2 linked regions of the Phyllobacterium zundukense genome follow. The protein of the gene in region 1 interacts with the protein of each later gene in a pairwise test. Links are inferred from orthologs where the notes say so. Each region holds a gene or a part of one and is shown in the gene's direction. Other genes may lie near its edges. The genes, in order: uvrB and uvrA.

Region 1 (11,947 bases):
CACCACATCGTATAGACCCAGACCCACCAGATCGCTGCGAGCAGCAAGGCACTCTCGGCAAGCCCCTTGAGGCTCAGATCGTGGAGCAGCAAATGCGATATCTGTGTGATGGCGAAGACGAAAACGAGGTCGAAAAACAGCTCGACGAAGTCGACTTTCGCGCTGTCGATCTCACCGCGCCTGCGTGAGTAGTCTTGAATTGCTCCGAAAAATGCCACTTTCTTGCCCCAATTTCTCAAACGCTTTCTGCCTAAAATGGAATGGTTTTGGTCAAATATGAAACGCTTTTCACAGAAGTGGAAATGCTTTTTTCCTGAGATGGAACAGGAGCTTGGTCGATACTCGCTGCATCCAAGGCCCATGTCAAAAGCCGCTCAGGTCTTGATTGCCGTAGCTGCAATTTTCCAACTGAAAGTTCTCATCTGAGAACATATTCCTATTTCAGCCTCCTGACAAACGCTACTTGCCACCGGCTTTTCGATGCTTGTTTAATGCGAGGATTCGTAATCCCGGGAGGACACCATGCGTTTCACTGACCGCTATCCGATCATCGTCACCAATCGAAAGGAGGCCTGTCGCGATTTCTGGATCCGGCATTTGGGCTTTTTCAGCGGCTTCGACAGCACCTGGATCTCCTGGCTGACGACGGAGGATCAATCGGCGTCGATCGCCTTCATGACCCCCGACCATCCATCCGCCCCGCCCGGCCCTGATAATTTCAGCGGAAAGGGCATGTGTTTCGAACTTCAGGTTGAGGACGCCAAGGCAGCATTTGAAACGATCGGCGCCACCGGCCTCAAGATCGAATATCCTTTGATAGACGAGCCTTTCGGCCAACGCCGTTTCGGTTTCCATGATCCTTCTGGCCTGTGGATCGACATTGTCGAACAGACCGAAGCGGAGGCCGGGTTCTGGGACAAATATATGATCGGCAGTCAGAGTTAGTAGGGTCAGGACCTGGTCGCGGGCACCGGCGTCGGCTTGCCGCTCTTGTCGAGCGCGACCATGACGAAATCGGCGTGGGTGACCAGCTCCATCAAATCCGAGAGATACCGCTGCGCCCAGGCCTCGACCTTCAGTGTAATCGACGTACGGCCGACATGGGCGATATGGGTGTAGACGCACAGCGTATCGCCAATCTTGACGGGCTTGGCGAAGGCCATTTCCTTCACCGCTGCCGTCACCACGCGTCCCCTCGCCCGTTCCGCCGCCCGTATGCCGCAGGACAAATCCATCTGCGCCATGACCCAGCCACCGAAAATATCGCCTGCCGCGTTGGCGTCAGCCGGCATTGCGAGCGTACGCAGGGTCAATTCGCCAATCGGCTTCGTCTCTTCGGTCAATTGCAGTCTCCATCAATGATTGCGGTTCGGCCAATGATTGCGGTTCGGCCAATGATGCGGTGCGACAGCGGGATTGAAAAGGGGGCACGTGCGAGAACTGTCGGAAACCCGACATAGCGGGTCGTTGCGCGGTTTCAGGAATACTCCGGCTGTGGCCTAGTCTCTCTCTAGCAGCGAACGTCAGGAGTAAGCCATGAAAGTAACCGATGTCAAAACCTTCGTGGTCGGCAATCCACCGCCTTCCTTTGGCGGCACCTGGTTCCTCTTTGTCAAACTCACGACCGATTCCGGTGTAGTTGGCTATGGCGAAGCCTATAATTCGACCGTAAGTCCGCAAATCATGCGCAAGGTCATTGAAGATGTCGCCGAGCGCTGGCTCATCGGCGAAGACCCGCATCATATCGAGCGATTTTTCCGCCGCTCCTATTCCGGAGGTTTCACCCAGCGTCCGGACGTGACGATCATGGGCGCGGTTTCAGCGCTGGAAATGGCCTGCTGGGATATTATCGGCAAGGAAGCGGACAAGCCGGTCTACGAACTGCTCGGCGGCATGGTGCATCAGCGCTTGCGCAGCTACACCTATCTCTACCCGAAGCCGGAACTTGGAGAGACGTCCGCCATCTACTGGAACGCTGAAGCCTCGGCCGAGCGCGCGGCCGAATATGTCGCGCAGGGCTATACCGCGGTTAAGTTCGATCCGGTTGCTCCCTACACTTCGTTTGATCCCCGGCAGCTTTCGCTTGAGCAGCTCGATCTTGGCGAGAAATTCGTTCGTCTCGTGCGCGAGGCCGTTGGTTCCAAGGCCGATCTGTTGTTTGGCACCCATGGCCAGATGACACCGACCAGCGCCGTGCGGCTGGCAAAGCGGCTCGAGCCCTATGATCCGCTCTGGCTGGAAGAGCCGGTACCGCCGGACATGCCGGAGAATATGGGCTATGTGCAGCAGCATACGTCCATTCCCATCGCTGCCGGCGAGCGCCTGACGACCAAGTATGAGTTTCAGCGGTTGCTGGTGAACAGGGCAGCAAACATCTTGCAGATGAATCTTGGCCGCGTCGGCGGCATTCTTGAGGCCAAGAAGATTGCCGGAATGGCAGAGACCTTTCACGCACAGATCGCGCCGCATCTCTATTGCGGCCCTATCGTCGGTGCAGCCAACATCCAGATATCAACGTGCAGTCCGAACTTCCTTATTCTCGAATGTATTCAGGCCTTCGGCGGCTTCCACGCCGACATCCTGAAGAAGCCGATCCAGTGGGAAAACGGTTACGTCATTCCATCGTCGGAACCCGGTCTTGGCGTGGAATTGAATGAAACGGTTGCAGAAGCCAACGCATACGATGGGCATGAACTCCATCTCAACATGGGAAGCGATCCGCTGATTGTCTGATAGGCTCGGCACGTGGCAAGTGTTGGAAAATTGTCACGAGCCTAGGCTATCGGGTATTTGAGGCGCGGCTGGTGATCGCTTTTGGGTTGCAGCGCCAGGCTGAATGCTGTTTCTAACTCGCGCGACTGCGGATCGGAGTTGAGGTCATGACTGTTTCGCGCTTGTCGGCATTTTTGCTTGTCATGCTCATGCTTGCCGGTTGTGGCGGGCGCGCCGTTCTTGGTCTCGATGCACGCAACGTCATCAAGGCCAATGCTGCAGTGCCAGCACCTGTTGTCAATGACAAGACCGGCCCGAAAGCGGTCGTACCTGTTTTCGTTGCGACCAGCCGTGAGCGCTCGGACGACCTCTCCCAGCCCTACTCGTCGAAACGCTCGTCGACCCTGAATTTCGCCCGCGTCGACATCGGCATTCCGCCCAATCACAAGAACGGCGAAGTGGAAAAATCCAGTAGCAAGCCAAATCCGGCCCGGCATTTTGCAGCAACCACTTTCCAGCCTTACGACAACGGTCAAATCTTCGTCGACAGGATCAATGCAGAACTTGCAAGGCGCCCTGCCGACAAGCGTGAGATTTTCATCTTTGTCCACGGCTATAATAACAACTTTGCCGACGGTGTCTTTCGCCAAGCTCAAATCGCCCATGATTACGGCCTTCCCGCCGTCGCGGTCCATTATTCCTGGCCATCGGCCGGTGCTGTGGGGCTCTATGTCTATGACCGCGACAGTGCGACTTATGGCCGGGAGGGGCTGGCCGAACTATTGCAGCTCATTGCCAGGACAAAAGCCACCAGGACCTTGCTCGTCGGCCATTCGATGGGCTCGTTTGCCGTCATGGAAGCGCTCACCAAACTCGCAGAAACCGGCCACCGCGACGTGCTCCGCCACTTGTCCGGAGTGATGCTCGCGGCACCCGATATCGATGTCGACGTGTTCCAGTCGCAAGTCGCGGATATTGGCGAACTGCCAAGACCGTTTGTCGTCCTCGTATCGCGTGCGGACCGCGCATTGAACGTATCGGGCCGCATTACCGGCGGCCACGCACGTGTCGGCGACGGTTCAAGCATCCCCATGCTGCAGAAGCTCGGCATTCTGGTTCTGGACGCGTCGGAACTCGATGGCGGGTCGCATGGCGTCTTCGCAAGCTCTCCAACACTTATGGCAATGTCCCGCAGCGGGCAGCTATCGGAAAGAATACTTGAGGGCGACGAGACCCCGACCGGGCAAGCGATCCTGGCCGACGGAACATCTGCTATTTCCGGTGCAGCTTCTCTCGTAATTTACCTTCCTGCCCGGCTTCTGGGTGCCATGCGATAGCGCGCAAGAACGCGCAAAAAATAAATTTGTCGCGCAGTAACTTTGTGTCATGATTCCGCTGTATTTTTCAGAAGAATCTGCTCATATATCAATTGCATTCCTCCCCCTTTTGAAAGATCGATCCGTGCCTCTCCATATCGAGCTTATCGGCAGCCTTGCCGCCGTGATTACCACCCTGTGCTGGATCCCGCAGATCATCAGGATTGTCCGGCATCGGGATACAGCAAGTATTTCGCTCGTAACCAATGTCTCGCTCGTTTTGGGTGTTTTCCTCTGGTTGGTCTATGGAATGATGATTAGTTCCTGGCCAGTCATGGCCGCGAACGGGGTAACACTTCTGCTGATCCTCACGATCCTAGGCCTTAAACTGCGCTATGGCTGACAAGGCTCCGCGCCTTGCCATCGCAGATTGAGCAGATCCTGAAAATACAATTCCGAATGCGTTTCGCTTCAATCCGGCCATCGCCATGCTGAAACAACCTTTGTTTCAGCAGCAGGATCTAAGCAGCGTGCCAGCAATCTTTCATATTAAATCGAGAGAATACGATAGTCAGTGCCTCGAACTCCGCTTCCGCTTCAACGATAAATACCAGCACATCGTTCGGGACACGCTAGGCGACTGGATTATCTACTATCAACCCATGCCGCGGGCTGGAAAACGTAAAATTCGTCCGGCCGGGTATTTCGCGGCTGCGCGTGTGATGGCGATTCATGCCGCCGATGACTGGCCGGGTTACCTCAATGCATCCCTTCATCAGTACATTGAGTTTCCCACACCCGTGCCCTTCAGCGTGCGCGATGCTTTTCTGGCCAACCCTTATTTCGAACAGGATATGAAGGAGAGCGATGGTTCTGTGAATGCCTCGCTGGCACAGCAGTCCGTGCGAGCAATATCTGATGGGGTTTTCAGGCGGATCATGGAAGCGGGCCTCCAGACGGTCTTGCCAGATGAAGAGACGCCGCCTTCCCCGATATCATCGTGGGGCTTCTCTGAAGATCCACCCGCCACGTCGGAGCGCACGCGGATATTGACATCGCGTTCTCTGCGCGACCGGGCTTTCCGACAGATGGTCGGCGAGGCCTATGACATGGAATGCGCGATGACCGGGATCTCGATGCAGGCCCCTGATGGTACTTTCGAAGTGGAATGCGCGCACATAATGCCTGTCGAGGCAGGCGGGCCAGATTCGGCAAGCAATGGCATCGCGCTTTCGCGATGTCTTCACTGGATGTTCGACAAGGGACTTATCTCGATTGATACCGATTACCGAATCCTGAAATCGCGTCACTGTTTCCAGCCCCGGATCGATAGTCTGCTGAATGAATCAGGACAAATAAATCTGCCGGAAAACGACAGCCATCGCCCTCATCCCGAGTTTTTGCGTTATCATCGCGAGCAAATATTCCAGCGTTTCGTGCACAGCCATCCAACTGCTTGATAGGGCGCACCTCCTGACAACACTATGTCAGGAGCCTGTCCGGATGATCGACTTTTCAAAACTCAACTCTTTCCATTTTGCCGGACTCCCACCATATTCAACCTATGGTTAAATCTCCTGACAAATATAATACAGACGGTTTTGGCGAAGCACCCCAAGCTGAACTGGAAGGCACACCGCTGTCCGGTTCCATTAGTGATTGGGCAAACCAGATTACCGAAGCAACGGCAAAAACCACCCAACCGAAGGTTGCCAAGGCCAAGAAAACGGCAAGCAAGCAGTCGACTGCATCGCGGACCTCACGTGGCACTTCTATTGGCGGGTCGACCGATCCGAAGACACGGGCCGCTGCGGGTCTTAATCCCGTAGCTGGGCTCGATATCGGATTGGAAGACGCAGGCAGCATCATGCCCGGTGGGGCGACGGCCACGGTTGCAGCCCTCTCGGCGCTGATCGAAAGCGGCAATCCATTATTCAAGAATGGAACCGCCTGGCAGCCGCATCGGCCTGCCCGTCCCGAGAAATCCGAAGGCGGTATCCAGATACGGATGGAAACCGAATTCACACCTTCCGGTGACCAGCCAACTGCAATTCGCGATCTCGTTGAAGGCGTCAAAGAGGATGACAAGACGCAGGTTCTGCTTGGTGTCACCGGTTCCGGCAAGACCTTCACCATGGCCAAGGTGATCGAGGAAACGCAACGCCCGGCCTTGATCCTTGCACCGAACAAGACACTGGCGGCCCAGCTTTACGGCGAGTTTAAATCGTTCTTCCCCAACAATGCCGTGGAATATTTCGTTTCCTATTACGATTATTACCAGCCGGAAGCCTATGTGCCGCGCTCCGACACCTACATCGAGAAGGAATCGTCGGTCAATGAACAGATCGACCGGATGCGCCACTCAGCCACCCGCTCGCTGCTGGAGCGCGACGATGTGATCATCGTCGCCTCGGTATCGTGCATCTACGGTATCGGTTCAGTCGAAACCTATACGGCCATGACCTTCGAAATGAAGATCGGCGACCGTCTGGACCAGCGCGCCCTGCTCGCCGATCTGGTGGCGCAGCAGTACAAGCGCCGCGAAATGGATTTCACCCGCGGTTCGTTCCGGGTGCGCGGCGACACGATCGAGCTCTTTCCCGCCCATCTGGAAGACCGCGCCTGGCGCATTTCCATGTTCGGCGACGAGATCGAAGCAATCACGGAGTTTGATCCGCTCACGGGCCAGAAGACCGGCGACCTGCGCTCGGTGAAGATCTATGCCAACTCGCACTATGTGACGCCGCGACCGACGCTCAACCAGGCCATCAAGTCGATCAAGGAAGAGTTGAAACACCGCCTCGTCGAACTGAACGCTGCCGGACGGTTGCTCGAAGCGCAGCGGCTCGAACAGCGCTGCACCTTCGATCTGGAAATGCTGGAGGCCACGGGTTCCTGTGCCGGCATCGAAAATTATTCACGCTATCTGACAGGCCGCAAGCCCGGCGAGCCACCGCCCACGCTGTTCGAATATATTCCTGACAACGCCCTCGTCTTCATCGATGAGAGCCATGTCACGGTTCCGCAGATCGGCGCCATGTACAAGGGCGACTTCCGTCGTAAGGCAACGTTGGCCGAGTACGGATTTCGCCTGCCCTCCTGCATGGACAATCGTCCATTGCGGTTCGAGGAATGGGACGCCATGCGGCCGCAGACTGTTGCGGTTTCGGCGACCCCCAGCAAATGGGAAATGGAAGAGTCCGACGGCGTCTTCGCCGAACAGGTCATCCGGCCGACTGGTCTCATCGATCCGCCCGTCGAAGTGCGCCCGGCGAAATCGCAGGTCGACGACGTCCTCGGTGAAATCCGCGAAACCTCTGCAAAGGGCTATCGCACGCTTGTCACGGTTCTCACCAAGCGCATGGCCGAAGACTTGACCGAATATCTGCACGAACAGGGTATCCGGGTTCGCTACATGCATTCCGACATCGACACGCTGGAGCGGATCGAGATTCTGCGTGATTTGCGCCTTGGCGCATTCGATGTGCTTGTCGGTATCAACCTGCTGCGTGAGGGTCTCGATATTCCGGAGTGCGGCTTTGTCGCCATTCTCGATGCGGACAAGGAAGGCTTCCTGCGTTCTGAAACCTCATTGATCCAGACTATTGGCCGGGCGGCGCGCAATGTGGACGGCAAGGTCATCCTTTATGCCGATCATGTCACGGGTTCGATGGAGCGGGCGATGGCGGAAACCAATCGCCGCCGCGAGAAACAGGAGGCTTACAACACCGAACACGGCATCACGCCCGCCAGCATCAAGAAGAACATCGGCGATATTCTCAACAGCGTCTACGAACGCGACCACGTTCGCGCCGATATTTCCGATTTTGCCGAATCCGGCGCAATGATGGGCAATAATCTCAAGGCGCATCTTGAACATCTGATGAAGCAGATGCGCGACGCCGCAGATGATCTCGATTTCGAGGTCGCGGCTCGTTTGCGCGATGAGATCAAGCGTCTGCGCGAGATGGAATTGGCTATCTCGGACGATCCGATGGCGCGGGAAGTCGAGATGGAAAGCCCGGTCACGGGTCGTACCAAGGGCAGGCACAATGCTGGCCGCGCCATGCATCGTGTGGTGATCGACGAGAACGACAAGGATTCCGCGCGATTCCGCAAACCGCATCTCGACGAGATGGGCGGCGACACCACCCGTCCGCTTGGACCGGGTGCGTTCCGCAAGAATTCGCTCGATGAGATGACGGTCGGACGCACGGAAAAACCTGTTATCGGCAATGTGCCCGAAAAGCCGGCCTTTACCGGCACGAACCGGAACGATCAAACGATCATCCGCCGTGAACGGACCGGTGCTGGTTCATATGAAGAAGCATCTGATCGAAAGAAGCGCCGGCCCGGCAAGACGGGACGTCCTGGGCGGTAGCTTTCGGATCTATTCGGCGGTTTCGCCAGATCCAAAAGCCGCCTGCCCTGCTTTCAGGATTTCGTCGGCAAATTCGGGATCGTCAACGGCACGCGACAGAACCAGCGTGCCGACGAGACCCGCCATCGTGGCCAATGCTTTCTCACGTCTGGACTCTTCGGATTGTCCCGGAATTGCCTTGGCAAGAATGTCAAGCAAGGTACGTGTACCCTCGCTGAAACGCTTGCGCACAGGCCCGCTCTGTCGTGCAATATCAGGGGCCAGTGCCGCCATCGTGCATCCCGACGCCTTATTGTCGCGATGTGCTTTCAGCAGATAGGAACTGGTAATCGCTGCGAAAGCTTCGTCCGGCGATGTTTCCGCAAGCTTCGACCATTTTTCGGCCGATCGATCCATTGAAGCGGCGCAGGCCTCCGCGATGAGGTCGTCCTTGGATGCGAAATGGCCATAAAAGCCACCATGTGTCAGGCCGGCACTTTTCATTACGTCCGCCACGCCGATCCCATCGAAACCCTTCTCGCGAAATTCCCGGCTAGCAACGTCTATGATCCGCTCCCGGTTCTTGGCTGCCTGTTCCCTGCTGACACGCATGAACCAATCCTTTCAAAAAACATTGTTGACTTTTTATATGATGATCGTCATGTATAGTCAATAATTATGATCATCATTTAAAATCGACTGCGGCAGACAACTGCAAAAGGGAGAGTATCTCATGCGCTACAAGCTATTTGGCAATCATACAGGTCTCCGCGTTTCGGAGTTTGCGCTGGGCACGGGAAATTTCGGCACCGGTTGGGGCTATGGTTCCACGCCTGATATCGCGCGGCCAATCTTCGACGGCTATGCCGAAGCCGGGGGAAATTTCATCGATACGTCGGACAGCTATCAGTTTGGTCAATCGGAAGCGATGATAGGAGAATTCATTGCCCCCGAACGCGACAACTTCGTTCTTGCCACCAAATATTCACATGGCGCCTCGGCAACTCCCAGTCTCTCTGCGTCGGCAACAGTCGCAAATCCATGATCCAGGCGGTCGAAGCCAGCCTGAAACGGCTGAAGACAGACCGCATCGACCTGCTCTGGGTTCACATGTCCGATGAAATGACGCCAATTGAAGAAATCGTTCGCGGTCTCGATGATCTCGTCCGCGCGGGCAAGATCATTTATACCGGGTTCTCCAACTTCGCGGCCTGGCGCATCGCCAGTGGCGCGACCATCGCGTCCCTGCGCGGCTGGACGCCGGTGGCCGGTCTCCAGACGGAATATAGTCTCGTTGAACGCAGCGCCGAGCGTGAATTGCTGCCTATGGCCAAAGGCTTCGGGCTAGGTACCGTTGGTTGGTCGCCGCTTGGAGGAGGTTTGCTTACGGGCAAGTACCGCAGGGGTGAGGAAGGCCGTGCCACGGGCCTCGGCGTCGTTATCCAGCACGAAGACAGTCCGCAGCGAACGGCGATTATCGACGAATTGCTGGCGATTTCCGATGAAATCGGCGCGGCCCCCAGCCATGTCGGCATTGCCTGGGTTGCAGCCAAAGGTGTCATGCCGATCATAGGTCCAAAAACCGTCGAGCAGTTGCGCGACAATCTCGCTGCCGCTTCGCTTGTCCTGACCGCGGAGCATATCGACCGGCTCGACAAGGTGAGCGCCATTCCCCTTGGTGCGCCACACGAATTGCTGACCAATGCCCGTACGAGGCAACGGCTTGCCGGTGGCAAACTTGATCTCCTCGATCTCTCGTCAGCACCATTGATTTGATGCAGCACTAGCCCTCTTCCCTGAAAGACCGGACATGATCGCTCGCCGCTTCGCTCGCCCGTCGCAATGTTCATTACGGTTGGGTGGTCATCGCCGTCACGTTTCTCACTATGCTCGTAACGGCAGCGGCGGTAGGCGCGCCTGGCGTCCTGATCGTGCCATTGGAAAAGGAATTTGGCTGGGAAACTGAGCAAATCGCCACGGCCTTTTCCATCCGGCTGTTGCTGTTCGGTCTCATGGGCCCGTTTGCTGCGGCGTTCATGAACTATTTCGGCGTCCGTCGTGTGGTTTGCGTTGCATTGGCGCTGATCACTGGTGGACTGTTGGCTTCGCTGGCCATGACAGAGGTATGGCAGTTGATTCTGCTGTGGGGTATTGTCGTCGGCTTCGGAACGGGTCTCACCGCAGTGGTGCTGGGCGCTACCGTCGCCGCACGCTGGTTTACCGAACGGCGCGGCCTGGTACTCGGCATGCTGACCGCCAGTTCTGCAACTGGACAGTTGGCGTTCATGCCGCTCATGGCCTCGCTCAGCGATCATTATGGCTGGCGGACGGCGATCATGCTGATCTGTGGATTGCTGATCGTCGCAGTTGTCGCTGTTTTCTTCCTGATGCGCGAGCGGCCATCGGATGTCGGTCTTCCCGCCTATGGTGACAAGGAAATCGCCACTTCGCTGCCGGTAACCGGTGGCTTGCTGTCGCTGGTCACCATGCCTCTTTTCGTATTGAAGGAAGCATCACGCAGCAGCACCTTCTGGGTGCTTTTCGCAACATTCTATGTGTGCGGCGCAAGCACGAACGGCCTGATCGGCACACATTTTGTGGCACTGTGCGGCGACTTTGGCATGGTGCCAGTGGCTGCAGCCAGCGTGCTGGCGATGATGGGCTTTTTCGATTTTTTCGGTACGATTGGATCCGGCTGGCTGTCCGACCGGGTGGACAATCGCTGGCTCCTGTTTTGGTACTACGGACTGCGCGGCCTTTCGCTGCTCTACCTGCCCTATTCCGACTTCTCCTTCTATGGCCTGTCTCTTTTCGCCATGTTCTACGGTCTCGATTGGATCGCTACGGTCCCGCCGACAGTGAAGCTTGCAACGGATCGTTTCGGCCGCGAGAAAGCCGGGCTGGTCTTTGGATGGATATTTGCCGGCACCAGCTTGGAGCGGCTTCGGCGGCCTATGGCGGCGGTTTCGCCCGCACCGAATACGCAACCTACCTGCCAGCCTTCCTCGTCGCTGGAATTCTATGCCTCATCGCGGCACTATTGGTGCTGACACTAAGCAAGAACAGCAAGGGGAGTCCCATACCCCAGCCCGTGCCGGCAAACTGACGGTGGAATTCAGGCGGAAAGCCAATTGACGATCAGCGATTGCAAAACGCGTGCAGCCGCTGCTTCGTCGAGATTCCCACGCACCATTTCTCTGGAAATCGCCTCTGCCGCACCAATGATACCTACGCAGCGCAAACGGAGTTCGGTATCCGGCAGAGCGGTGTACGGCGCCAGGGTTGAGCAATAGAGGTCGACATAGCTGTCGATCAGTTTTGCCTGAAACCTTTCCATTTCCTCATCGCCCTTGAGCGCGGCCGAAATCGCCGACCATTCAGGACCGATCGATCGATAGCACGCCATATAGGCATCGCTCATGACCCGCGCGACATTCTCGAGCTGCTTCGGCGTTTCCTCGATCGCAGCAGCGAGTTCATCGACCTGCCGTTGGTCCAATTGCTCATAGAGCGCAATCAGCAAACCAGCGCGCGTGCCGAAATGCTCGTAGGCAATAGG
Region 2 (10,646 bases), 1.0 Mb from region 1 along the record:
GGACAGTTTGTTGCGGCGAACCGTTCCGCGTGTCGTGGCAAACATGACGTCGAGATTTGCCCAGCTTGCCTCGTCTTCCGGCAGCGGCATGATCGTGGTGATGCGCTCGCCCTGTTCGAGCGGCAGCATGTTGATCAGAGCCTTGCCGCGCGACTGCGGCGTTCCGATCGGCAGACGCCAGACCTTTTCCTTGTAGACGATGCCGCGCGACGAGAAGAACAGCATCGGCGTATGCGTGTTGGCGACGAACAGCCGCGTGACGAAATCCTCGTCCTTCATCGACACGCCCGAACGGCCCTTGCCGCCACGGCGCTGCGCCCGATAGGTCACCAAAGGCACCCGCTTGATATAACCGGCGTGGCTGACGGTCACCACCATGTCCTCGCGGGCGATGAGGTCTTCATCGTCCATGTCGGCGCCGCCATCTGTGAGCACCGTGCGGCGCGGTGTGCCGAACTCGTCGCGAATTGCAAGTAGCTCGTCCTTGACGAGCCCCATGATCCGCACGCGGGACGCCAGGATCTCAAGATAATCGGCGATCTCGACACCGATCTTGTTGAGCTCGTCAGCGATTTCATCGCGTCCAAGTGCGGTCAGGCGCTGCAGCCGCAGATCGAGAATGGCCCGCGCCTGCTCCTCGGAGAGGTTATAGGTGTTGTCGTCGTTGAGTGTGTGGCGCGGATCGGCGATCAAGGTGATCAGCGGCGCCACGTCATTGGCGGGCCAGCGGCGTTCCATCAACTGGTCGCGGGCCGTTGCCGGATCCGGCGCAAGGCGGATCAGCGCAATGATCTCATCAATATTGGCGACGGCGATGGCCAGGCCAACCAGGACGTGCGCGCGGTCACGCGCCTTGCGCAGCAGGAATTTCGTACGGCGGCTGACAACTTCCTCGCGAAAGCTGACAAAGGCACGCAAAATGTCGAGCAGATTGAGCAGCCCGGGCTTGCCGCCATTCAGCGCCACCATGTTGGCACCGAAGGAGGTCTGCAGTGGTGTGAAACGGTAAAGCTGATTGACGATGACATCGGCAACTGCGTCGCGCTTCAGCTCGACGACGACACGATAGCCGTCCCGGTCCGATTCATCGCGAATATCGGAAATGCCCTCGATGCGCTTTTCACGCACGAGATCGGCCATTTTCTCGATCATCGTCGCCTTGTTCACCTGATACGGAACCTCGGTGATGATAATGGCTTCGCGGTCACCGCGCATGCTTTCGATGGCGACCTTGCCGCGCATCAGGATCGAGCCGCGGCCCGTGCTATAAGCGGAATGAATGCCCGAGCGGCCAAGAACGAGGCCGCCTGTCGGGAAATCCGGCCCTGGAATGAATTCCATCATTTCCGGCAGTTCGATCGCCGGATTGTCGATCAGCGCGATACAACCATTGATGACTTCGGCGAGGTTGTGCGGCGGAACGTTCGTCGCCATGCCGACAGCGATACCGCCCGAACCATTGACCAGGAGATTGGGAAAGCGTGCCGGCAGGACCACTGGTTCCTGCTCGCGGCCGTCATAATTGTCCTGGAAATCGACTGTTTCCTTGTCGATGTCCTCGAGCAGCGATTCCGTTACCTTTTCCAGGCGGCATTCCGTGTATCGCATCGCGGCTGGGGAGTCGCCGTCGATTGAGCCGAAATTGCCCTGCCCGTCGACGAGCGGATCACGCAATGACCAGTCCTGCGCCATGCGGACAAGCGCGTCATAGATGGAGGCGTCACCATGCGGATGGTATTTACCCATCACCTCACCGACGACACCGGCAGACTTGCGGTAGGACCTGTTCCACGACAGGCCCATCTCGTTCATCGCATGCAGGATACGTCTATGCACGGGCTTCAGGCCGTCTCGCACGTCCGGCAGCGCACGACTGACGATCACGCTCATCGCATAATCGAGATAGGAACGCTGCATTTCCTCGATGATGGAAATCGGCTCGATACCGGAGATTGGTCCGGATTTATCGTCTTCAGGGCCGGGAGGTGGAGTTAGGTCAGACACGAGGCACTCATCTTTCGTATAGAATCAATCTTTGATCTTATAGCGGCTTTCAACACGAAAAGCCAATAAACGGGACCGTAATACACAGCTGAAAAGCCTTTAATATCAATGAGATAAAATAGTTTTTCTCATGCTGTGAAAAACTTGCCCAAGGATTTGCATGTTTCTCGACGTTGGATATCGAATCCGGTAGGTTGCTGGGGCTATAAACGGTAGGTTGGCCGAGCTTTAAACAGAAAAGAAAAGCAAAATCGTGGCGTATTCCGACACCCTTCTCAATGCGCTCGTCACCTTGATGGTGACAATCGATCCACCGGGACTGGCGCCTCTGTTTCTCGCACTTACACGCGGCATGAATCGCAAGGAACGCAGCCAGGTCGGGCTGCGGGCAAGCCTCATCGCTTTCATCGTCCTGACCGTTTTTGCCGTCGCCGGCGCTCAAATCCTTGCTCTCTTTGGCATCACGCTCGGCGCATTTCGCATCGCCGGTGGCCTCCTGCTGTTCTGGATTGCCTTCGAGATGATTTTCGAACGGCGCAATGAGCGCAAGGAAAAGAGCGCGGAGGTTGCGATTACCAAGGATCACATCCGCAACATCGCCGCCTTCCCGCTCGCCATTCCGCTCATCGCCGGTCCGGGCGCCATCTCCGCCACCATCCTTCTGGCGGGTACACTTTCCGACGCGACATCGCGCCTGGCGCTGATCGGCATCATTCTGATTTGTATCGCCACATCTTACGTAGTGTTCTTGCTCGCGGAACGTGTCGACCGCTTTCTTGGCGAAACCGGCCGCTCCATCCTGACTCGCCTTCTCGGTGTCATTCTCGCCGCCCTGGCCGTCCAGTTCGTGGCGGATGGCATCAAGACGCTCATAACGAGCTGATGGAGTTCTACAGCGATGTGTCCATCGCGGTGCTGCTGTCGTCCGTGCTGAACAGCAGCGTTATCGGCCGCCCAGCAATGGCGCCGCCGAAATCATCGGTGATGGGCAGCGGCAGGTTTTGATAGAGCGCCTCGAGCACAGAGGCCACGAAGGCTCGCTTCAGAGGCATGTCCTGACCAAGTTTCGCATAGCTTGCGCGCGGATTTCCGATCATGCTGCCATCGCGGCGCAATGCAAAACGCAGGGTAATTTCCAGATTTTCAGTTCCGGGCGGCGGCTTCCAGCAGGAATATAGGGCCGGCCCAATCTCGTAGATTGTTGCTATCGGCTCGCGGCTGCCACATGCCCGCTCTCCTGCCCCGGCTGAAGCCGGGTACAGCAGGATAAGCGCAATCATGGATGCTCGAAATCCGCTCAAAATCACCCCCGCCAGGGATTGATCCCTCCATCGCAGATTCGCTACCCAATTGCCTGAATATGCAAGTCATACTTAAGGTGTATTGGCTTCCTCGGCGGCATCCTTCTGGGTGATCAATCGGGCACTGCGGGCTCCGCTAACAGAGATCCACAGCCAGCTCAGGGCAACCGCCAGACGGTTGCGGAGCCCGATCAGGAAATAGATGTGGGCGAGCCCCCAGAGCCACCAGGCGATGTAGCCCTTCAGCTTGATCCAGCCGAAATCGGTGACAGCGGCGCGCTTGCCGATCGTCGCCAGATCACCGTCATGGTGGTAGACAAATGGCCTTGGCGATTGATCCCCGACAAGCCTCGCCTTGATCGTCTTGGCGATATGCACGCCCTGCTGCTTCGCCGCCGGCGCGATGCCGGGCACGGTGCCCTTGCCGCCATTGGCAACAGTCGCCGTGTCGCCAATAACAAAGATTTCCGGATATCCCGGGGCCGTGAGATCGGCATTGACGACGACACGCCCGACGCGATCAGCGGGCACATTCAGCCATTTCGCCGCGGGCGATGCCTGGACGCCGGCCGCCCAGATAATCGTCTGGGCGCGGAGCGACTGACCGCCGAACTCGACACCATCTGTGTGGCATTCGGTGACGGGATTGCCCAGATGAACAGTGACGCCGAGCTTCTCCAGCGCCTGCTTGGCATAGGCGGACATGTCTTCACTGAAGGCCGGCAGTACCCGGGGTCCGCCCTCGATGAGCACGACACGCGCTGATGCCGGATCGATCACCCTGAAATCACCCTTCAGCGTATCGCGGGCCAGATCGGCTATCGTTCCGGCAACCTCGACCCCCGTCGGACCGCCACCAATCATCACGAATGTCAGATACTCCGCGCGCTTCGCCGGATCAGGTTCACGTTCTGCTTTTTCGAATGCAGTAAGAATACGCCGCCGGATCGTCGTTGCATCTTCCAGCGTTTTCAAGCCAGGCGCGAATGGCTCCCAATCATCATGGCCGAAATAGGCATGGCGCGCGCCTGTCGCCAGCACCAGCGTATCGTAGGGAATGGTTTCGCCATCAGCCGTTGAAACAGTCCGGGCAGCTGTATCGACCCCGTCGATCGTACCCAGCAGCGTTTTGACATTCTTGTACTTGCGCAGCAGGTGCCGGATCGGCCAGGCAATTTCCGATGTCGCCAGTGTCGAGGTTGCCACTTGGTAGAGCAAGGGTTGGAACAGATGATGGTTGCGCTGGTCGATAAGCGTGATGTCCATATCGGCATTGCGCAGGTTATGGACCGCCTCCAGCCCGCCGAAGCCTCCGCCGACGATCACAAGGCGATGCCGGGTGCTGGCAGATGGCTGGATTTCCGTCATGACAAGGCTCCGATGCACAAACCAAAGGCCTGTCTAACAGACAGCGCGTAGCCCGACAATTGCGGTCTCAACCGGGACTGGCGCCGATCAGAGCTGCCCAGCGTCCCGGCGTCATGCCGAAGGCTTTCTTGAATTGCCGGTTGAGATGGCTCTGGTCGGTAAACCCCGTCGCAACCGCAATCCCGGCAAGCGGCTCGCCTGCCTTGATCATCTCCCGTGCCCGCTGCAGGCGGCGCATCAGCAGGAATCGGTGCGGGCTCGTCGCATACAGCGCCCGAAAGTGCCGGGACAAAGTGTAACGATCAAGGCCACTTACCGCCTCAAGCTCATCTGACCTGACAAGACGCAAGGCATGTTCTTCGAGATAATCGCGGGCAAGTTCGGTCTGCCGCAGCGCTGGTGCGCCCAGCGACTTGACGTTTTGGTGCGCATGCCTGGCCAGCCCTTGCGTCAGTTGAGATACGACATCGTCAACCAGCAGCTCATCCAGTTCCTCGTCAAGATTACCGAGAGCGGCAGACAAGGTAGCCGCGATGGATGGGTCAGCGAAAACGGGATCGTCGACGAATGGCAGCGAACCCGCACGACTTCCCAGCGATTGAAGAGCCAGTGCCGGTTCCAGATAAAGCATACGATAGCGCAGGCCGTCATCCGTTCCTGCCCCGCCGTCATGGATCTCGTCCGGATGGAGCACGATGATATTGCCAGGCAGGCTATAGCGCCGCTGGCCGCGGTACCAGAACGTCTGGACACCATGCAACGTCATGCCGATCGCATAGGTATCATGCCGGTGCAGGTCGTAGCCATCACCGGCAAAGCGCGCTTCTATACGTTCAAGGCCCGGATTGGACGGCGCCGACAGGATGGCGTCTTGCCGGGGACGTTCGCACAAACGTCCAAGACTGTGTGCAGCCTCTTCGCCTAAAACGTCCAGCATAAGCTCAACTCTTCATGACCATGGAGAACTATATCGATGTTCGATACCAAAATTGCAATCGTGCTGCGAAACGACCTTGCATCCTGGCAGGCGCTGAATGTGACGGCCTTTCTGACCAGCGGCATTGTTGCCCAGTCACCGGAGGTGATCGGCGAACCCTACCGCGATCGTGCCGGCAACATCTACAACCCTTTATCAATCCAGCCCGTAATAGTATTGGCGGCCGATCAGGCAACGATTTCAAGCATTCATCGCCGTTCGCTCGAGCGGGATATCAAATCCTGCCTCTACATAGAGGAAATGTTTTCGACTGGCCATGATGCAGCAAACCGCGCTGTCTTTGCCCAGTTTTCTCCCGATGATGCAAAAGTCGTCGGCATTGCCTTGCGGGCGGACAAGAAGGTGGTCGACAAGGTCACCAAAGGCGCAAAGATGCATCCGTGAGCCGCCTAAAAGCCCGTGGTGAGAGCCAGAATCGCGAGATAGCGCGCCGTTTTGGCTATCGCCACAAGGATGATGAAACTGAGTAAGGGTTCCCGCAGCACGCCGGCAATTACGGTCAGCGGATCGCCTATGATTGGCATCCAGCTCAACAGTAGCGTCCATTTGCCGTAGCGATGGTACCAGGACGCAGCGCGATCGAGCTGTGCCTGATTGGCCGGAAACCATTTGCGGTCGCGAAACCTTTCGATGCCCCGGCCTAGCAGCCAGTTGACCACCGAACCGAGCACATTGCCTGTACTGGCCACAGCAATGAGCATTGCTGGTGAATAGGAATTGCCAAGAAGGAGGCCAGCAAGCGCGGCTTCGGACTGCATCGGCAGGATGGTCGCGGCGATGAAGGCGACCGTGAACAGCCCGGCATAAACGCCCAGATCACCAATCATGACTGGGCGTTTGCATTATTCGTCTGGGGTCTATGTACGTTCAAATCTCAGAACGGGATTTCATCGTCGAGATCGCGTGAGAAATTCCCGCCGCCGCTAGCACTGGACGAACTGCTTGACGAAGCGCTGGAACGGCCGAAATCCGAACCATAGTCGTTATCGGAAACCTGGCCGCGGCTGGAATTGTTGTCGAACGAACGGCCTCCACCGGCTCCGGCACCCTCGCCGCGTGAATCGAGCATCTGCAATTCGCCGCGGAACTTCTGCAACACAACTTCTGTCGAATAGCGGTCATTGCCCGTCTGGTCCTGCCACTTGCGGGTCTGCAGTGCACCTTCGAGATAAACCTTCATGCCCTTCTTCAAATATTGCTCGGCAACCTTGGCCAGATTGTCGTTGAAGATGACAACGCTATGCCATTCGGTCTTTTCCTTGCGCTCGCCGCTGTTCTTGTCGCGCCAGCTTTCCGAGGTCGCGATACGAAGATTGACGACCGGATCGCCTGAACCCAGCCGCCGGACTTCCGGGTCAGCGCCAAGATTTCCGACCAAAATGACCTTGTTGACACTGCCTGCCATGATTTGAACTCCATAAATTCCGTTTTTAAAATTTGCGCCATCATATAGAAGCCATGCGTGTGGCGGGCAATTGTCTGCTGCCTATCCACAATATACTGCTCGCTTCACATCGACATCGAAGGTCAATCCAAACGCTCCTGCCAGATTTGTCAGGAGACTTTCACTGTACGCGATGCTTCCGCCAGCCGCATGGCATCTGGTTTTTGCAGTCAATCGCCAAACGAGGCTGCTTTCACACCGTGTCAGTATGGCTTGCACATTTTGTTCTTTTTTTGTTCTATCACTTGCTCTAACAATGTCAACATGGCTATGGTGATTCAAAATGGTTGGCCTCCCACGGTTTGGCCTCGTAAAATACCCGAAACGTACTAGATAGAGGGAAAGCTTCTCATCAAAGCGCAATTCCTCCGTCCTAACGGCATGCCCTCTCAAAGGCTAAAGAGTCATGAGCGATCAGAAATACATTTCCATTCGCGGTGCCCGCGAACATAATTTGAAGAACATCGATCTCGATCTGCCCCGTGACAAGCTGATTGTCATGACCGGCCTTTCGGGATCCGGCAAGTCGTCACTCGCGTTCGATACGATCTATGCCGAAGGGCAAAGGCGCTATGTCGAGAGCCTGTCCGCCTATGCGCGGCAGTTTCTCGAGATGATGCAAAAGCCTGACGTCGACCAGATCGATGGCCTCTCTCCGGCAATTTCCATTGAGCAGAAGACAACCAGTCGCAATCCCCGGTCGACGGTCGGCACCGTCACCGAAATTTATGACTATCTGCGCCTGCTCTATGCGCGTGTTGGCATACCCTATTCCCCGGCAACCGGCCTGCCGATCGAAAGCCAGACTGTCAGCCAGATGGTCGATCGCGTTCTCGCGCTGGAGGAAGGCACCCGGCTTTTCATCCTGGCGCCGATCGTCCGCGGCCGGAAAGGCGAATACCGCAAGGAACTTGCCGACCTGCAGAAGCGCGGCTTCCAGCGCGTGAAGGTCGATGGCATTTTTTATGAGATTGCCGATGTTCCGGCGCTCGACAAGAAGTACAAGCACGATATCGACGTGGTGGTCGACCGTATCGTCGTGCGGTCCGATATAGCCGCGCGTCTGGCGGACAGTCTCGAGACTTGTCTCAAGCTGGCCGATGGCATCGCCGTCGCGGAATTCACCGACAAGCCGCTGCCGGCAGACGAGACAGCCAGCGAATCCGCTAACAAATCCAAGAACGAGACGCATGAGCGGCTGATGTTCTCGGAAAAGTTCGCCTGCCCGGTTTCGGGCTTCACGATTTCCGAGATCGAACCGCGTCTGTTCTCGTTCAATAACCCCTTCGGCGCTTGCCCGACCTGCGATGGTCTCGGCACGCAGAAGGCGATCGATCCGACGATGATCGTTCCAGACGAGAGCCTCACTCTGAAGAATGGCGCAATCGCCCCATGGGCCAAATCGAGCTCGCCCTATTACAATCAGACGCTGGATGCTCTTGGCGCTGCCTATGGCTTCAAGCTTGGCGACCGCTGGCGCGACCTGAATGAGGAAGCGCAGAACGCCATTCTCTATGGCACCGGCAGCCGGGAGGTACAGTTCGCCTACGATGACGGCCTGCGTTCCTACCGCACCACAAAGCCGTTCGAAGGCGTCATTCCCAATCTGGAACGGCGCTGGAAGGAAACTGACTCCGCCTGGTCGCGCGAGGAAATCGAGCGCTTCATGTCCGGCACACCCTGCCCGGCCTGCAATGGCTACCGGCTGAAGCCGGAGGCGCTGGCGGTCAAGATCGGTGGCCTGCATATCGGCCAGATCACTGAAAAGTCCATTCGCCATGCCGACGCCTGGTTCCGCGAAATTGACAAGACGTTCAACGAGAAGCAGACCGAGATTGCCGCGCGTATCCTCAAGGAAATTCGCGAACGCCTGCGATTCCTCAATGATGTCGGTCTCGACTATCTCGCGCTGTCGCGCAATTCCGGAACCCTGTCCGGCGGCGAAAGCCAGCGCATCCGCCTCGCCTCGCAGATCGGGTCTGGCCTGACAGGCGTGCTCTATGTGCTCGACGAGCCATCCATCGGCCTGCATCAGCGTGACAATGAGCAACTGCTGAAGACCCTGCGTCACCTGCGCGATCTCGGCAATACGGTCATCGTCGTCGAGCATGACGAGGACGCGATCCTCACCGCCGATTATGTCGTCGATATCGGTCCGGCCGCAGGCATTCATGGCGGCGAGATCATCGCGCAAGGATCACCCGCCGATATCATGGCCAGTCCGAAATCGCTGACCGGCAAATATCTGTCAGGCGCTATCGCGGTCCCGGTGCCGTCGGAACGACGGAAAACAACCAAGAAGCGCATCAAGATTGTCGGTGCGCGGGGCAACAATCTGAAGAATGTGTCAGCCGAGATTCCGCTCGGCACCTTCACCGCTGTGACCGGCGTTTCCGGCGGCGGCAAATCGACATTCCTGATCGAAACGCTGTTCAAGGCTGCCTCACGCCGCATCATGGGGTCGCGCGAACATCCTGCAGACCATGACCGCATCGACGGGCTGGAATTTCTCGACAAGGTCATCGATATCGACCAGTCGCCAATCGGCCGCACACCGCGCTCCAATCCAGCAACCTATACGGGTGCCTTCACACCGATCCGCGACTGGTTTGCCGGTCTCCCCGAGGCGAAGGCGCGTGGCTATCAGCCAGGCCGCTTCTCATTCAACGTCAAGGGTGGACGCTGCGAAGCCTGCCAGGGCGACGGCGTGATCAAGATCGAGATGCACTTCCTGCCGGATGTCTATGTCACCTGCGACGTCTGCCATGGCAAGCGCTACAATCGCGAGACGCTGGAAGTGCTGTTCAAGGGCAAATCGATCGCCGATGTGCTCGACATGACTGTGGAGGAAGGTGCGGAGTTCTTCGCAGCCGTCCCGGCCGTGCGGGACAAACTGCAGACGCTGGCCAAGGTCGGTCTCGGTTATATCCACGTCGGCCAACAGGCCAATACCCTCTCCGGTGGTGAAGCCCAGCGTATCAAGCTCGCCAAGGAATTATCGCGCAAGGCCACCGGCCGCACACTCTATATCCTCGATGAGCCGACCACCGGCCTGCACTTCCACGACGTAGCGAAACTGCTCGAGGTGCTGCACGAGCTGGTAGATCAGGGCAACACCGTGGTGGTGATCGAGCACAATCTCGAAGTCATCAAGACCGCCGACTGGGTCATCGACCTTGGACCGCATGGCGGCGATGGCGGCGGCGAGATTGTCGCTGTCGGCCGGCCCGAAGACATCGTCGAGGTCGACCGTTCCTATACGGGCCAGTTCCTCAAGGAGCTTCTGCGCCGGCGTCCAGGACACAAGACGCAGGCTGCAGCAGAATGATCTGGAAACCCGCCCCTGTGGCGGGTTCTTACAAGCTGGTATCGGAGGGAGGAGAACCGGAATGAGCGACAGCGGAACCATTAGGACAGGCATTGGCGGCTGGATTTTCGAGCCGTGGCGCGGCACGTTCTATCCGAAAGGTCTCTCCAAGACAAAAGAGCTCGAATATGCCGGCCAGCACCTGCAGACGATCGAGATCAACAG

Evidence for each region.
Region 2: the proteins of uvrB (region 1) and uvrA interact in binary tests that used the Escherichia coli proteins (3 or more experiments, as listed by UniProt). The link is inferred for Phyllobacterium zundukense from one-to-one orthologs.

The regions. Positions count from the first base shown.
Region 1 is NZ_CP017940.1:851,243-863,189, reverse strand. What follows is about bases 5,200-8,609. They hold uvrB (excinuclease ABC subunit UvrB), read left to right. Parts: upstream 5,200-5,592; coding sequence 5,593-8,409; downstream 8,410-8,609. Other genes in these bases: BLM14_RS04165 (TetR/AcrR family transcriptional regulator), read right to left, coding at 8,419-8,609; BLM14_RS04175 (HNH endonuclease), read left to right, coding at 5,200-5,488. In the rest of the region: BLM14_RS04205 (low temperature requirement protein A), read right to left, coding at 1-218; BLM14_RS04200 (VOC family protein), read left to right, coding at 523-945; BLM14_RS04195 (acyl-CoA thioesterase), read right to left, coding at 951-1,292; BLM14_RS04190 (mandelate racemase/muconate lactonizing enzyme family protein), read left to right, coding at 1,537-2,733; BLM14_RS04185 (alpha/beta hydrolase), read left to right, coding at 2,880-4,049; BLM14_RS04180 (SemiSWEET family sugar transporter), read left to right, coding at 4,174-4,431; more of BLM14_RS04175, read left to right, coding at 4,517-5,199; more of BLM14_RS04165, read right to left, coding at 8,610-9,000; BLM14_RS31680 (aldo/keto reductase), read left to right, coding at 9,122-9,433; BLM14_RS04160 (aldo/keto reductase), read left to right, coding at 9,430-10,164; BLM14_RS04150 (TetR/AcrR family transcriptional regulator), read right to left, coding at 11,504-11,947. UniProt on the Escherichia coli protein: The UvrABC repair system catalyzes the recognition and processing of DNA lesions. A damage recognition complex composed of 2 UvrA and 2 UvrB subunits scans DNA for abnormalities.
Region 2 is NZ_CP017940.1:1,891,653-1,902,298, forward strand. What follows is about bases 7,173-10,642. They hold uvrA (excinuclease ABC subunit UvrA), read left to right. Parts: upstream 7,173-7,520; coding sequence 7,521-10,442; downstream 10,443-10,642. Other genes in these bases: BLM14_RS09480 (DUF72 domain-containing protein), read left to right, coding at 10,504-10,642. Also shown: gyrA (DNA gyrase subunit A), read right to left, coding at 1-1,917; BLM14_RS09440 (MarC family protein), read left to right, coding at 2,300-2,887; BLM14_RS09445 (energy transducer TonB), read right to left, coding at 2,895-3,284; BLM14_RS09450 (NAD(P)/FAD-dependent oxidoreductase), read right to left, coding at 3,378-4,673; BLM14_RS09455 (AraC family transcriptional regulator), read right to left, coding at 4,741-5,610; BLM14_RS09460 (DUF2000 family protein), read left to right, coding at 5,647-6,054; BLM14_RS09465 (YqaA family protein), read right to left, coding at 6,060-6,494; BLM14_RS09470 (single-stranded DNA-binding protein), read right to left, coding at 6,545-7,075; more of BLM14_RS09480, read left to right, coding at 10,643-10,646. UniProt on the Escherichia coli protein: The UvrABC repair system catalyzes the recognition and processing of DNA lesions. UvrA is an ATPase and a DNA-binding protein. A damage recognition complex composed of 2 UvrA and 2 UvrB subunits scans DNA for abnormalities.